DNA from 3 places in the Niveispirillum sp. genome. Region 2 is predicted to be linked to each of the others. Evidence: riboswitches for the same ligand, from Rfam matches in the RefSeq annotation. Region 2 holds a riboswitch; each other region holds the start of a gene.
The links. A riboswitch is a leader RNA that binds a small molecule or an ion and turns the genes downstream of it on or off. The one in region 2 is predicted to bind thiamine pyrophosphate.
Positions count from the first base shown of each region.

Region 1: linked by a shared signal. The riboswitch ahead of ACT6Q8_RS08950 (ABC transporter ATP-binding protein) and the one ahead of thiO (glycine oxidase ThiO) in region 2 are both predicted to bind thiamine pyrophosphate.
Region 3: linked by a shared signal. The riboswitch ahead of thiC (phosphomethylpyrimidine synthase ThiC) and the one ahead of thiO (glycine oxidase ThiO) in region 2 are both predicted to bind thiamine pyrophosphate.

Region 1 covers NZ_JBQVOH010000002.1:831,486-835,602, reverse strand. Annotated here, with positions in the region: gene ACT6Q8_RS08960 (acetoin utilization protein AcuC) at 1-328, opposite strand, end outside; gene ACT6Q8_RS08955 (nuclear transport factor 2 family protein) at 378-878, opposite strand; TPP riboswitch at 1,011-1,115, shown strand; gene ACT6Q8_RS08950 (ABC transporter ATP-binding protein) at 1,108-1,878, shown strand; gene ACT6Q8_RS08945 (ABC transporter permease) at 1,875-2,645, shown strand; gene ACT6Q8_RS08940 (ABC transporter substrate-binding protein) at 2,651-3,601, shown strand; gene ACT6Q8_RS08935 (TylF/MycF family methyltransferase) at 3,695-4,117, shown strand, end outside.
Region 2 covers NZ_JBQVOH010000013.1:33,340-37,456, reverse strand. Annotated here, with positions in the region: gene fmt (methionyl-tRNA formyltransferase) at 1-919, opposite strand, end outside; gene def (peptide deformylase) at 1,066-1,563, opposite strand; TPP riboswitch at 1,718-1,823, shown strand; gene thiO (glycine oxidase ThiO) at 1,816-2,964, shown strand; gene thiS (sulfur carrier protein ThiS) at 2,977-3,177, shown strand; gene ACT6Q8_RS22725 (thiazole synthase) at 3,179-3,949, shown strand; gene ACT6Q8_RS22720 (NAD(P)/FAD-dependent oxidoreductase) at 3,953-4,117, opposite strand, start outside.
Region 3 covers NZ_JBQVOH010000001.1:246,911-251,027, forward strand. Annotated here, with positions in the region: gene hflC (protease modulator HflC) at 1-298, shown strand, start outside; gene ACT6Q8_RS01165 (DUF2065 domain-containing protein) at 360-545, shown strand; gene ACT6Q8_RS01170 (DegQ family serine endoprotease) at 868-2,406, shown strand; TPP riboswitch at 2,533-2,662, shown strand; gene thiC (phosphomethylpyrimidine synthase ThiC) at 2,728-4,117, shown strand, end outside.

The sequences.
Region 1 (4,117 bases), on a different contig from region 2:
GGAAGACGGGATTTTCCAGCTTGCCCAGCGCATAGCGCAGGGCCGTATCCAGATCGACCTTCTGGTCCCGCTCTGCCCGCTGCACCGCCGCGATATAGTCGCGGTCATGGAAACGGGCCAGTTGTTCTGCCGTCGCCATCGGGCTGTCGAGATAGACGGCATCATCCAGCCAGCCCATGGCGCGGGCCAGATCGGTTGCCACCGACACGCGCGGAATGGAAAGCGGGTGTTTCTTGCCGTAACTGGAATGGCGATAGATTTCACCGCCCAGATAAAGCGGGCGTAGCGTGGCGACGGATGAGAGGAGCGGGGCGGCGCTGTCGGGCATGATGAATGCAACTTATGTTGCGCCGCCGCATGGCACAAGAGGCGGAATATTATTTCACGGCCTCATGGTCGTACGAAAAGACCCGCGCCAGTTTCCAGCCGTCGGCCTCTAGTCGCCAGAACTGGCTGAACTTGGCCCTTCCCACCAGCTTTTCCGGCCCATTTCCTTGCCGCTCATAGAAGACATGCTCGCCTTGCTGGAACACACCGACGCCGGCAATCGGGTGCAGGGTCATGCTGCCCGCCACCAGTTCGCGCCGCGACCGCCAGGCGTCGGGCGCCTTACGCCCCTCACACTGTTTGGTGTAGAGCTTGACCATGTCGGCGCCCGAGCGTGCGACTTCCCCGTCCTTGTCGTGATACATCTCGAAATCGGCGGTCAGCAAGGCGGCGGCCCGCGCGGGGTCGCATTTCTCAAAGAACAGGTCGAAGAATTCGGCATCGACCTTTTCAATGGTCGCGCGCAGGGCCGCACCTTCGGGCAAGGATGCCGCCGAAGCCGGAAATGACAGGCCCGCAAGCATGGCGGCTATCAGCAAGGTGCGGTGCATCGGAACGGTCTCCACAATCGATGGACCTTCACTCAACCGCATCCGGTTCGCACGGCCAAGGGCCGACCAGGGGGATCGTCAGGGTTCCAATCATTTCCTTGCGGCCCCCGCGGTGCTTTGCCATAACCAACCCACCTCACTGGGGGGAGCCGATGGTCGGCTGAGAGGTCCTGTACGGGACGACCCCTGGAACCTGATCCGGCTGATACCGGCGTAGGGACAGTGATCCATGAATGATGTTCCGGGGCCTGCTGCGGCCCTGCCCGCCCCCGCCATCCAGGTTTGCGACGCCGCCATCGGCTTTGGCGGGCGTCTGTTGTTCAGCGCGCTGTCGATGCAGGCACCGGGGGGCATGACCACCTGCCTGCTGGGTGCCAGCGGGGTTGGCAAGTCCAGCCTGCTGCGCCTGATCGCCGGGCTTTTGGCCGGTACGGGTAGCGTCACCGCCGATGATGGCAAACCGCTGTCCGGTCGCATCGCCTGGATGGGGCAGCAGGATCTGCTGCTGCCCTGGGCCAGCGTGCTGGAGAATGTGACGCTGGGCGTCAAGCTGCGCGGGGGCCGGGTCGGCGCCACGGAGCGGGCGCGGGCCATGGCCCTGCTGAACAATGTCGGCCTGGGGGACCGCGCGGGCGACCGCCCCGATGCCCTGTCGGGTGGCATGCGGCAACGCGCGGCCCTGGCCCGCACCCTGTTCGAGGACCGGCCCATCGTCCTGATGGATGAGCCTTTTTCAGCGCTGGACGCCATCACCCGGCTGGATATGCAGGATCTGGCGGCGCGGCTTCTGTGCGGCCGTACCGTCATCATGGTGACGCATGACCCGATGGAGGCGTTGCGCTTGGGTCATCAGGTCCTGGTGTTGACCGGCAGCCCGGCACGGCTGTCCACACCGCTGACCCCGGCTGGCGACACGCCGCGCCCGCCGGATCAACACGCGTTGCTGACGCAGCAGGGTGAATTGCTGTCACGCCTGCGCGGCGGGGAGACGGCGGTATGAAGGCCGGCGGTTTCCTACGCGGTATCGTGACATTTGCGGGGCTGATCCTGGCCTGGGCACTGCTGGTGCGGCTGGCGGACCTGCCGCACTTCATCCTTCCGGGGCCGGAACGGGTGGCGCTGCGTCTGGTCGATGACTGGGCGCTGCTGGCCGAACATGCGGGATACACGCTGCTGGAAATCGTGCTGGGCCTGATCCTGGGCACGGTCTGCGGCGGGCTGGCGGCGCTGGCCCTGACGGCATCCGCCGCGGCCCGGCGCTGGCTGCTGCCGCTGCTGCTGGCCAGTCAGGCGGTGCCGGTCTTTGCCATCGCGCCGCTGCTGGTGCTGTGGCTGGGCTATGGCATGGCGTCCAAGGTGGCGATGGCCACCCTGATCATCTTCTTTCCCGTCACGGCCAGCTTCTTTGACGGGCTGCGCCGCACCGACCCCGGCTGGCTTGATCTGGCCCGCACCATGGGGGCCAGCCCCTGGGCGGTATTGCGCCATATCCGCATGCCGGCGGCATTGCCGGCCCTGGGCTCCGGCCTGCGCATGGCCGCCGCCGTGGCCCCCATCGGGGCGGTGGTAGGGGAATGGGTCGGGGCGTCGGAGGGTTTGGGCTATCTGATGCTGCACGCCACCGCGCGGGTGCAGACCGACCTGACCTTCGCCGCCCTTCTCATTCTGGCGCTGCTGGCCGTCGGCCTGTGGCTGCTGGTCGATCTTACCGTTCGCCGGGTATTGCCCTGGCTGCCTGACAGCGTGATGAGCAAGGAAGAGAGATGATGAAGATGCGTTGGATGCGCGCGGTGGCCGTGGCCGCCGCCATGACGGCCAGTGCGGCAGGCACCCTGCCCGCCCTGGCGCAGGACAAGATGACGGTGCTGCTGGACTGGTTCGTAAACCCGGACCATGGCCCGCTCTATGTCGCGCAGGAAAAGGGCTACTTCAAGGATGAAGGCCTGGCGGTGGAGATGATCGCGCCCGCCGATCCCAACGACCCGCCGCGTCTGGTCGCCGCCGGCCAGGGCGATATCGCCGTCTCCTATCAGCCGCAGCTGCATTTGCAGGTCGATGCCGGTCTGCCGGTGGTCCGCGTCGGCACCCTGGTCGCCACGCCGCTCAACACCGTCATCGTGCTGAAAGACGGGCCGATCAAGTCCATCAAGGATCTGAAGGGCAAGAAGGTCGGCTTCTCCGTCGGCGGGTTCGAGGATGCGCTGCTGGGCGCCATGCTGGAAAAGCACGGCCTGTCGCTGAAAGACATCACCCTGATCAACGTGAATTTCTCCCTGTCGCCGGCCCTGTTCGCGGGTCAGGTGGATGCCATTGTCGGCGGCTACCGCAATTTCGAACTGAACCAGATGGCGATTGAAAAGAAGGAAGGCCGGGCCTTCTTCCCCGAAGAAGAAGGCGTGCCCGCCTATGACGAGCTGGTCTTCATTACTGCTAAGAACAAGGTGAACGACCCACGCATCGGTCGTTTCCTGAACGCCGTGGAACGCGGCACCCAGTTCCTGATCAACCATCCGGACGAGGCCTGGGGCCTGTTCATCAAGGGCCGCAAGGATTTGGATACGGAGCTGAACAAGCGCGCATGGAAGGACAGCATCGCCCGCTTCGCCCACAGCCCCCGCGCGCTGGACAATGCCCGGTATGAGCGTTTCGCGCAGTTCCTGAAGGCGCGCGGCCTGATTAAGACCACGCCGGACGTCGCCACCTACGCGGTTGAGGTAAAGTGAACCGGTCCGCTTGACAGGATCAGGCCGGAACAAGCAGACATGGTGCAGGGCCCTGTCCTGCCGTTCCGGCCGCCGCCCCAGCCTCGAGGTTCCATGATGGTGCAGACCGATCCCCGCCTTCTTTACATCGAGCTGATGAAGAAGTGTCTGACGGGATTGATCTATGAGGACCCCGGCTGCGGCCCCTATGGTCAGCCCTTCAGCCGGTTCCACCGTGAGGTGGGCCATGATTGGCCCCTGAAGGCCCATACGATGATCGGCGAGAAGCGGATGAATAATCTGCGCGACGCCGTCGTCCATGTGGTGCGGGAGAATATCCCCGGCGACCTGATCGAAACGGGTGTGTGGCGCGGTGGTGCCTGCATTTTCATGCGCGCCATCCTGGCCGCCCTGAATGTGACCGACCGCACCGTCTGGGTGGCTGACAGTTTCGAAGGGCTGCCGCCCATCAATGCCGAACAATATCCAGAAGACGCCAAGTACGACGATTTGTCGAAATACGCCGAACTGGCCATC
Region 2 (4,117 bases):
TCAGCTTTCCGCCGATCTGGTGAGTATAGCCGCGCAGGAAGGCGGCACCATCCACCGGCCCCTTGCCCGGCCGCTGCACCCGGATCAGGCGCAGCGCCCCCTCGCCACAGGCCAGGGTGGGTCCGGCATCCAGCAGGGTGCCGGGTTCGCCCCCGCCATCGACCGCCTGTGCCTCCAGCACCTTCAGCTTCTCGCCATTGGCCAGATCGATCCAGGTGCCGGGCCAGGGGGTGAGGCCACGCACCTGCCGGTCCAGTTCGGAGGCGGGCCGGGTCAGGTCCAGCCGTCCCTCATCCTTAGACAGCTTGGCGGCATAGGTCACGCCCTCTGCCGGCTGCGGCACCGGGGGCAGGCTGCCATCGGCAATGCCGGGCAGGGCCTCAACCATCAGCCGCGCCCCCATGACGGCCAGCGCGTCATGCAGGTCGGCGGCATTCATCCGGGCCGTGATGGGCAGCGTGTCCTTCAACAGCATGGCGCCGGTATCCAGGCCGGCATCCATCTGCATGATGGTGACGCCCGTCTCCGCATCGCCGGCCAGGATCGACCGCTGGATGGGGGCCGCCCCGCGCCAGCGCGGCAGCAGGCTGGCATGGACATTGACACAGCCCAGGCGTGGCGCATCGAGAATGGCCTGCGGCAGGATCAGGCCATAGGCCGCAACGATGGCGCAATCCAGGTTGAGCGCTGCGAACTCCGCCTGCTCCTCCGCCTTGCGCAGGCTTTTGGGGGTGCGCACGGGAATGCCCAGGGCCTCGGCGCGGCGATGCACGGGGCTGGCCTGCAATTGCTGCCCTCGGCCTGCGGGACGCGGCGGCTGACTATAGACGCACACCACCTCATGCCCGGCGGCCACCAGCGCATCCAGGATGGAGACGGAAAAATCCGGCGTGCCCATGAAGGCGAGACGCAGCGGCATGGGGCACCTCCCCGGCGGAGAGTGGAAGGGAGCGTTTTACGGGCTTCCGTAAAACGCTTCGGCGGCGACCGCCGCCGCGCCGCACGTGCGGCGTGAAGCCAAGCCGCGGATGCGGCGCCGGCGATTGAGGAACGCGAACGCTCCCGTTACTTCTTCGCCTTGTTGTACTTGCGCAGCAGCATGTTGCGCTTCAGCGACGAGAGATGGTCGATAAACAGCACACCGTTCAGATGGTCGATCTCGTGCTGGATGCAGGTGGCCAGCAGGCCGTCAGCATCCATTTCCCGTTCTTCGCCACCCCGGTCGACATAGCGCACGCGCACCATCTTGGGCCGTGTCACCTCGGCATAGATCTCCGGGATGGACAGGCAGCCTTCCTGGGTGATGGCCTGTTCGTCAGAGGTCCAGATCAGTTCCGGGTTGACCATGGCCAGCGCGTCGCTGCGGTTTTCCGACACGTCCACGACGATGACCCGCTCAAGCAACCCGATCTGCGGGGCCGCCAGACCGATGCCCGGCGCCTTGTACATGGTCTCCAGCATATCATCCATCAGCCTCGCCACGCGGCCATCGACATTGGTCAAGGGCTTGCACTTCGCCTTCAGACGGGTGTCGGGGATGGTGAGGATGGGCAGCAGCGACATGGGTGCGGGGTCCGGGCAAAAAAAGGGCGGGACGGGACTGTCCTCATGGGGCAAATATGCCCAGTGCCGCCAATGGTCAAGCGCGATCCCGGCGGGGCGGAAATGATGCTGCGCGTTCCCTTGCATTCCGGACGTGACAGGCCCATGACATAGCGCATGGACCCTGGGGTGCCGCATGCATTATCGCCATGCGGCTGAGATCACACCCATCGAACCTGATCCGGGTCATGCCGGCGAAGGGAGAAGGCGGAAATGAGTTTGCTGCACAGACCTGACAGACCACGCGTCGCCATCATCGGCGGCGGCATCATCGGCATGGCCATCGGCTGGCGCCTGGCCCAGGGTGGAGCGTCGGTCGACATCTTCGACCGTGCCAGTGCCGGCCAGGGGGCGACGCGCGCAGCCGCCGGCATGCTGGCGGCGGGGGTGGAAGCGGAACCGGGCGAACAGCGCCTGTTGCCGCTGTGCCTGGAAAGCCAGGCTCGCTGGCCGGGCTTCGCGGCGGAGCTGGAGGCGCTGACCGGTATGCAAGTCGGCCTACGTACCGAAGGCACGCTGGTGGTGGCCAGCACGCGGGACGAGGTGGAACTGCTGCGGTCGAACTATGAGTTTCAGCGCGGGCTGGGCCTGGACCTCGTCTGGCTGTCAGGAGCGGCGGCCAAGGAGAAGGAGCCCTTCCTGAACCCGCGCACCGCGGCGGGCGTGTTCAGCGCCAAGGATGGGCAGGTCGATAACCGGCTGGCCGCGGCGGCCCTGCGCGTGGCCCTGGAACGCACGGGTGCCCGTCTGCATGAGGGGGTGGATGTCACGGGTCTGGATGTGCAGGGCGGTCGGGCGACGGGCGTGGTCTTGGGCGACCGTGTTGTGCCTGCCGATAGTGTCGTGCTGGCGGCGGGTGCCTGGTCGCGGCTTGTCCCCGGACAGGCCAGCCCGCCGCCGGTGCGCCCCGTGAAGGGGCAGATGATGTCGCTGGTCATGGACCCCGCCAACCCGCTGTTGTCGCATGTCGTCTGGGCGCCCAAATGCTATCTGGTGCCGCGCGCCGACGGCACCCTGATCATCGGGGCGACGACAGAGGAAAAGGGGTTCGATGCGCAGATGACGGCGGGCGGGGTTCTGGCCCTGCTGGATGCCGCCTGGCGCGCCCTGCCGGGGGTGGAAGAACTGCCCGTCAAGGAGATGTGGGTGGGCCACCGGCCCGGCTGCCGCGATGATGCGCCCATCCTGGGGCCGGCGGCGGGGTTGGAGGGGCTGGTACTGGCCACGGGCCATCACCGCAACGGCATCCTGCTGGCCCCCCTCACGGCGGACGCCATCGCCGATCTGGTCTTGACCGGGCGGGTCGATCCGCATATCGCCCCGTTCGGGGCTGGCCGTTTCGATGCGGCACGCGCCGCGTAAGGGGTGGAGCTAATGATCAGCGTCAATGGCAAGAACCTGGAGCCGGACAATTACGCCCTGACCGCCGTGATGGCGGTGGGAGGGATTGATCCGGGCGCGCGCGGCATTGCCGTGGCGCTCAACGACACCGTGGTCCCGCGTGGGCGCTGGGCCGATACCATTCTTTCCCCCGGCGACCGGGTGGAAATCGTCAAGGTTCTGCAAGGTGGTTGAGATGAATGATCCGCTGAAGATCGCCGGCAAGAGCTTCCGGTCCCGCTTGTTCCTGGGCTCTGCCGGTTATCCCAACCAGCAGGTGTTTCTGGACAGCTTGGCGGCATCCGGCTCCGAAATCCTCACCGTTTCCGTGCGCCGCGCCGACCTGACCGGATATGGTGAAGGCTTGCTGGATCTGGTGGCGGGCAAGGTCTGGCTGCTGCCCAATACCGCCGGCTGTTCCACGGTCAAGGATGCCGTCCTGACCGCGCAGTTGGCGCGTGAGGCCATGGACACCAACTGGATCAAGCTGGAACTGATCGGCGATCGGGAGACGCTGTATCCCGACGTCGAACAGCTTCTGCGCGCAGCGGATGAACTGGTGCGTGACGGGTTCGTGGTCCTGCCCTATTGCACGGACGACCCCATCATCTGCCGCCGTCTGGCCGATGTCGGCTGTGCCGCCGTCATGCCGCTGGGCGCCCCCATCGGCACCGGCCTGGGCATCCTGAACCCGTACAATATCGAGACGATCTGCCGGAACAGCACGGTTCCTGTGGTTCTGGATGCCGGCATCGGCACGGCCAGTGATGCCGCACTCGCCATGGAACTGGGCTGCGACGCCGTCCTGCTGAACACCGCCGTCTCCAAAAGCACCGATCCCGTGATGATGGCGGCGGCCATGCGGGCCGGGGTGGAAGGGGGCCGCATGGCCCGTCTGGCGGGCCGCATCCCCAAGCGTCTGCGCGCGGAGGCATCCAGCCCGGAACTGGGGCTAATCGGGACGTGAGGGTCAGGCGGCCATGCCCGCCGCATGACCGCTGGACCAAGCCCATTGGAAATTATAGCCGCCCAGCCAGCCGGTGACGTCCACGGCCTCTCCCACCACGAACAGGCCGGGGACTTTCTTGGCTTCCATGGTCTTGGATGACAGCTCGGCGGTGTCGATGCCGCCCAG
Region 3 (4,117 bases), on a different contig from region 2:
AGCCCGCGCGCAGGGTAGTGAACAGGCCCAGCAGATCCGTAGCCGGGCCGAGCGTGAACGCACCGTGATCCTGGCTGAAGCCCAGCGCGACAGCCAGGTGCTGCGCGGTGAGGGCGACAACCAGGCTATCCGTATCCTGGCCGAATCCGCGAACAAGAACCCGGAATTCTATGGGTTCTACCGGTCGCTGGATGCCTATAAGGCGGCGATGAAGGGCGATAACACGCAGATGGTCCTGTCACCGGACAGCGAGTTCTTCCGCTACTTCAACAGCACGGGCGGCGTGACCAAGCGGTGATGCTGCCTTGCGCGGGGCGGTTTTGACCGCCCCGCGCCCCCTCCTTTTCCGGACACCTCCCGTGACCGATTTCCTGACCGCACTGGCCCTGGTCTTTGTGATCGAGGGGCTTCTTTATGCCGTTGCGCCCAATTCCATGCGGGACATGGCCCAGCGCATTACCGGCATGGAGCCTGTCATGCTGCGCCGGATCGGCTTGGGTGCCGCCATCCTGGGCGTCGTGGCCTTGGCCGCGATCCGGGGCTAGAGCTGTTTTACGGTATACCGGAAACAGCTCCGGCAGCGACTGCTGCCGCGCCGCACGTGCGGCGTGAAGCCAAGCCAACGGACGTTGGCGCCGGCGCCTGAGGAAAACGAAAGGCTGTAGCGTGTTTCCAGACAACGGAAACACGCTACAAAGGTTCTGGTGCCGCTTTTCACACCCAAGACCATCCGCCTGTTACGAAGGAATGCTTCGCAAGGCGGTCTTTCACGCTATATTCGTTGGCTGTCGGTGCGCCCCTTTCGGGCCGGCGTGCCGATGCGTGCCCCGGGGTGTGGGCGCGGATGACCGGCCCCTGGAGATTGACGTGATCGACGCCTTCCGTTCCCGTTCCGCCCGCGCCACTGCCGGGGCCGTCGTCCGGGAAGGCCGCGTGGCCGGCCTCTTGTCGTTGCTGGCGGTGACCGCCGCCCTGATCTTCACCCCGCCGGCCCTGGCCCAGCGTGGCGCGCCCGACAGTTTCGCGCCGCTGGCCGAAAAGACGCTGCCGTCGGTGGTCAATATCTCGACCAGCCAGACGATCCAGAACAAGCAGGGTGGCCGCGGCGCCGTGCCCATGCCCGACTTCCCCCCCGGCTCGCCCATGGAAGAATTCTTCCGCGACTTCCTGGAACGCCAGCAGCAGGGCCAGGGCGCCCCGCGCAAGGCGCAGTCGCTGGGGTCGGGCTTCATCATCGACGCGTCGGGTTATATCGTCACCAACAACCACGTGATTGAAGGTGCCGACGAAATCACCGTCATCTTCCAGGATGCCGACCAGACCGAACTGAAGGCCAAGCTGATCGGCACCGACAAGGAGACCGATCTGGCCCTGCTGAAGGTTGAGACCAAGCAGAAGTTGACCGCCCTGAAATGGGGCGACAGCGATGTGCTGAAGGTCGGTGACTGGGTGGTGGCCATCGGTAATCCGTTCGGCCTGGGTGGCACCGTCACCGCCGGCATCGTGTCGGCCCGCGCCCGTGATATCGGTGCCGGTCGCTTTGACGATTTCATCCAGACCGACGCCGCCATCAACCAGGGCAATTCCGGTGGCCCGCTGGTCAATCTGGCCGGCGACGTGGTTGGCATCAATTCGGCCATCTACAGCCGTACGGGCGGTTCGGTCGGTATCGGCTTTGCCATCCCGTCCAGCATGGCCCGCACCGTGATTGAGGAAATCCGCAAGGCCGGCAAGGTGCGCCGTGGCTGGCTGGGCGTGCAGATACAGTCGGTGACCCCGGAAATCGCCGAAAGCATGGGGCTGGCCCATCACAAGGGTGCCCTGGTCGGCACCGTGACGGAGGGCAGCCCCGCCGCCGCCGCCGGTTTGAAGCCCGGCGACGTCATCCTGACCTTTGACGGCAAGGAGGTTGCCAACAACCGCACCCTGCCGCGCATGGTGGCCGGCACACCGGTGGGCACCAAGGTCAATGTCGGCATTTCCCGCAAGGGCACGCCGGTGAATGTGACCGTTGCCCTGGCCGAATTCCCCGAGGAACCCGCCGCCGCAGAAGAGGAGCAGCCCGAGGAGCAGCAGTCTGGCACCTCCGGTGCGCAGCAGCAGGTGGACGCGCTGGGCCTCACCGTTTCCGCCATCACCGCCGAACTGCGCAAGCAGTTCGAACTGGCTGAGGGCACCAAGGGCGTGGTCATCACCAAGGTGAATCCCAACGCCCCTGCCCAGTCGCGTCAGCTGCGCCCCGGCGACGTGGTGCTGGAGGTCAGTCAGCAACCGGTAACCACCCCCGCCGACGTGCAGGACCGCGTGGGCAAGGCCAAGACCGCCGGCCAGAAGGCCGTGCTGCTGCTGGTCGAACGCCGTGGTGAACAGACCTTCCTGGCCCTGTCGCTGGAGGGTGCACCGTAAGGATCACCGCATCGGCGGTAAATGGCATGGCCCCGGTCCACCTGTATGGGTGGGCCGGGGCTTTTCATTTGTTCGTCCCCTGAACCACCCGCCCTTGACACCCAACCCCATCATCCCGCACCTTCCCTCCCGTCCAAGGGGAACCCCGGCAAGGGGCTGAGACACCGCATGGACCGCCAGGATGGCGGCACCGGCGCGGGAACCCTTCGAACCTGATCCGGGTCGTACCGGCGTAGGGATGGAAGCATAGGGGCCCCGTTTGCCCCAACCGTGCCGCCTCACCGCACGCAAACCCGGATCTCCAACGCAAGGGAGGTCCAGATGCCAGATACCAACATTACCGATCCCGAATTCCGCGTGACCACCGGCCCGCTGCCCGCCAGCCGGAAGGTGCATGTGGCAGGGGAGCGTTTTCCCGATATCCGCGTGGCCATGCGCGAGATCGATCTATCGCCCAGCGCCAATGAGGCACCGGTGCGCGTCTATGATCCGTCCGGTCCCTATACCGACCCGTCCATCCGTACCGATATCCGTTCGGGCCTGCCCGAACTGCGCCGCGCCTGGGTGACCGCGCGCGGGGATGTGGAGGCGTATGGTGGCCGCGAGGTGAAACCGGAGGATAATGGTCTGCGCGAGGGGCAGGAAAGCCCCGTGCCGCTGTTTGACCGGGCATCCCGCACGCCGTTGCGCGCCAAGGCAGGGGCGAACGTGTCCCAGCTTCATTATGCCCGCAAAGGCATCATCACGCCGGAAATGGAATATGTCGCCATCCGCGAGAATCTGGGCCGGGCGAAGCTGGCGGAACAGGCCGCGCGCGATGGCGAGGATTTCGGGGCGTCGATCCCCGATTATGTGACCCCGGAATTTGTGCGGGACGAGATTGCGCGCGGTCGCGCCATCATCCCCAATAATATCAACCACCCGGAGACGGAGCCGATGATCATCGGCCGGAACTTCCTGGTGAAGATCAACGCCAATATCGGCAATTCGGCGGTGACCTCGTCCGTCGCGGATGAGGTGGACAAGCTGGTCTGGGCCATCCGTTGGGGCGCCGATACGGTGATGGACCTGTCCACGGGCCGCAATATCCACACGATCCGCGAATGGATCATCCGCAATTCGCCGGTCCCCATCGGCACCGTGCCCATCTATCAGGCGCTGGAAAAGGTGGGGGGCAAGGCGGAGGACCTGACCTGGGAACTGTTCCGCGATACCCTGATCGAACAGGCCGAACAGGGCGTGGATTATTTCACCATCCATGCCGGTGTGCGGCTGGCCCATATCCCGCTGACGGCCAAACGGGTGACGGGGATCGTCAGCCGGGGCGGCTCCATCATGGCGAAATGGTGCCTGGCCCATCACAAGGAGAACTTCCTCTACACGCATTTCGAGGAGATCTGCGAGATCATGAAGGCGTATGACATCGCCTTCTCGCTGGGTGACGGTTTGCGCCCCGGCAGCATTGCCGACGCCAATGACGCGGCTCAGTTCGCGGAGCTGGACACGCTGGGCGAACTGACCCAGATCGCCTGGAAGCATGATGTGCAGGTGATGATCGAGGGGCCGGGCCATGTGCCCATGCACAAGATCAAGGCCAATATGGACAAGCAGTTGAAGGTCTGTGGCGAGGCACCCTTCTACACGCTGGGGCCGCTGACCACCGATATCGCGCCGGGGTACGACCATATCACCAGCGGCATCGGGGCGGCCA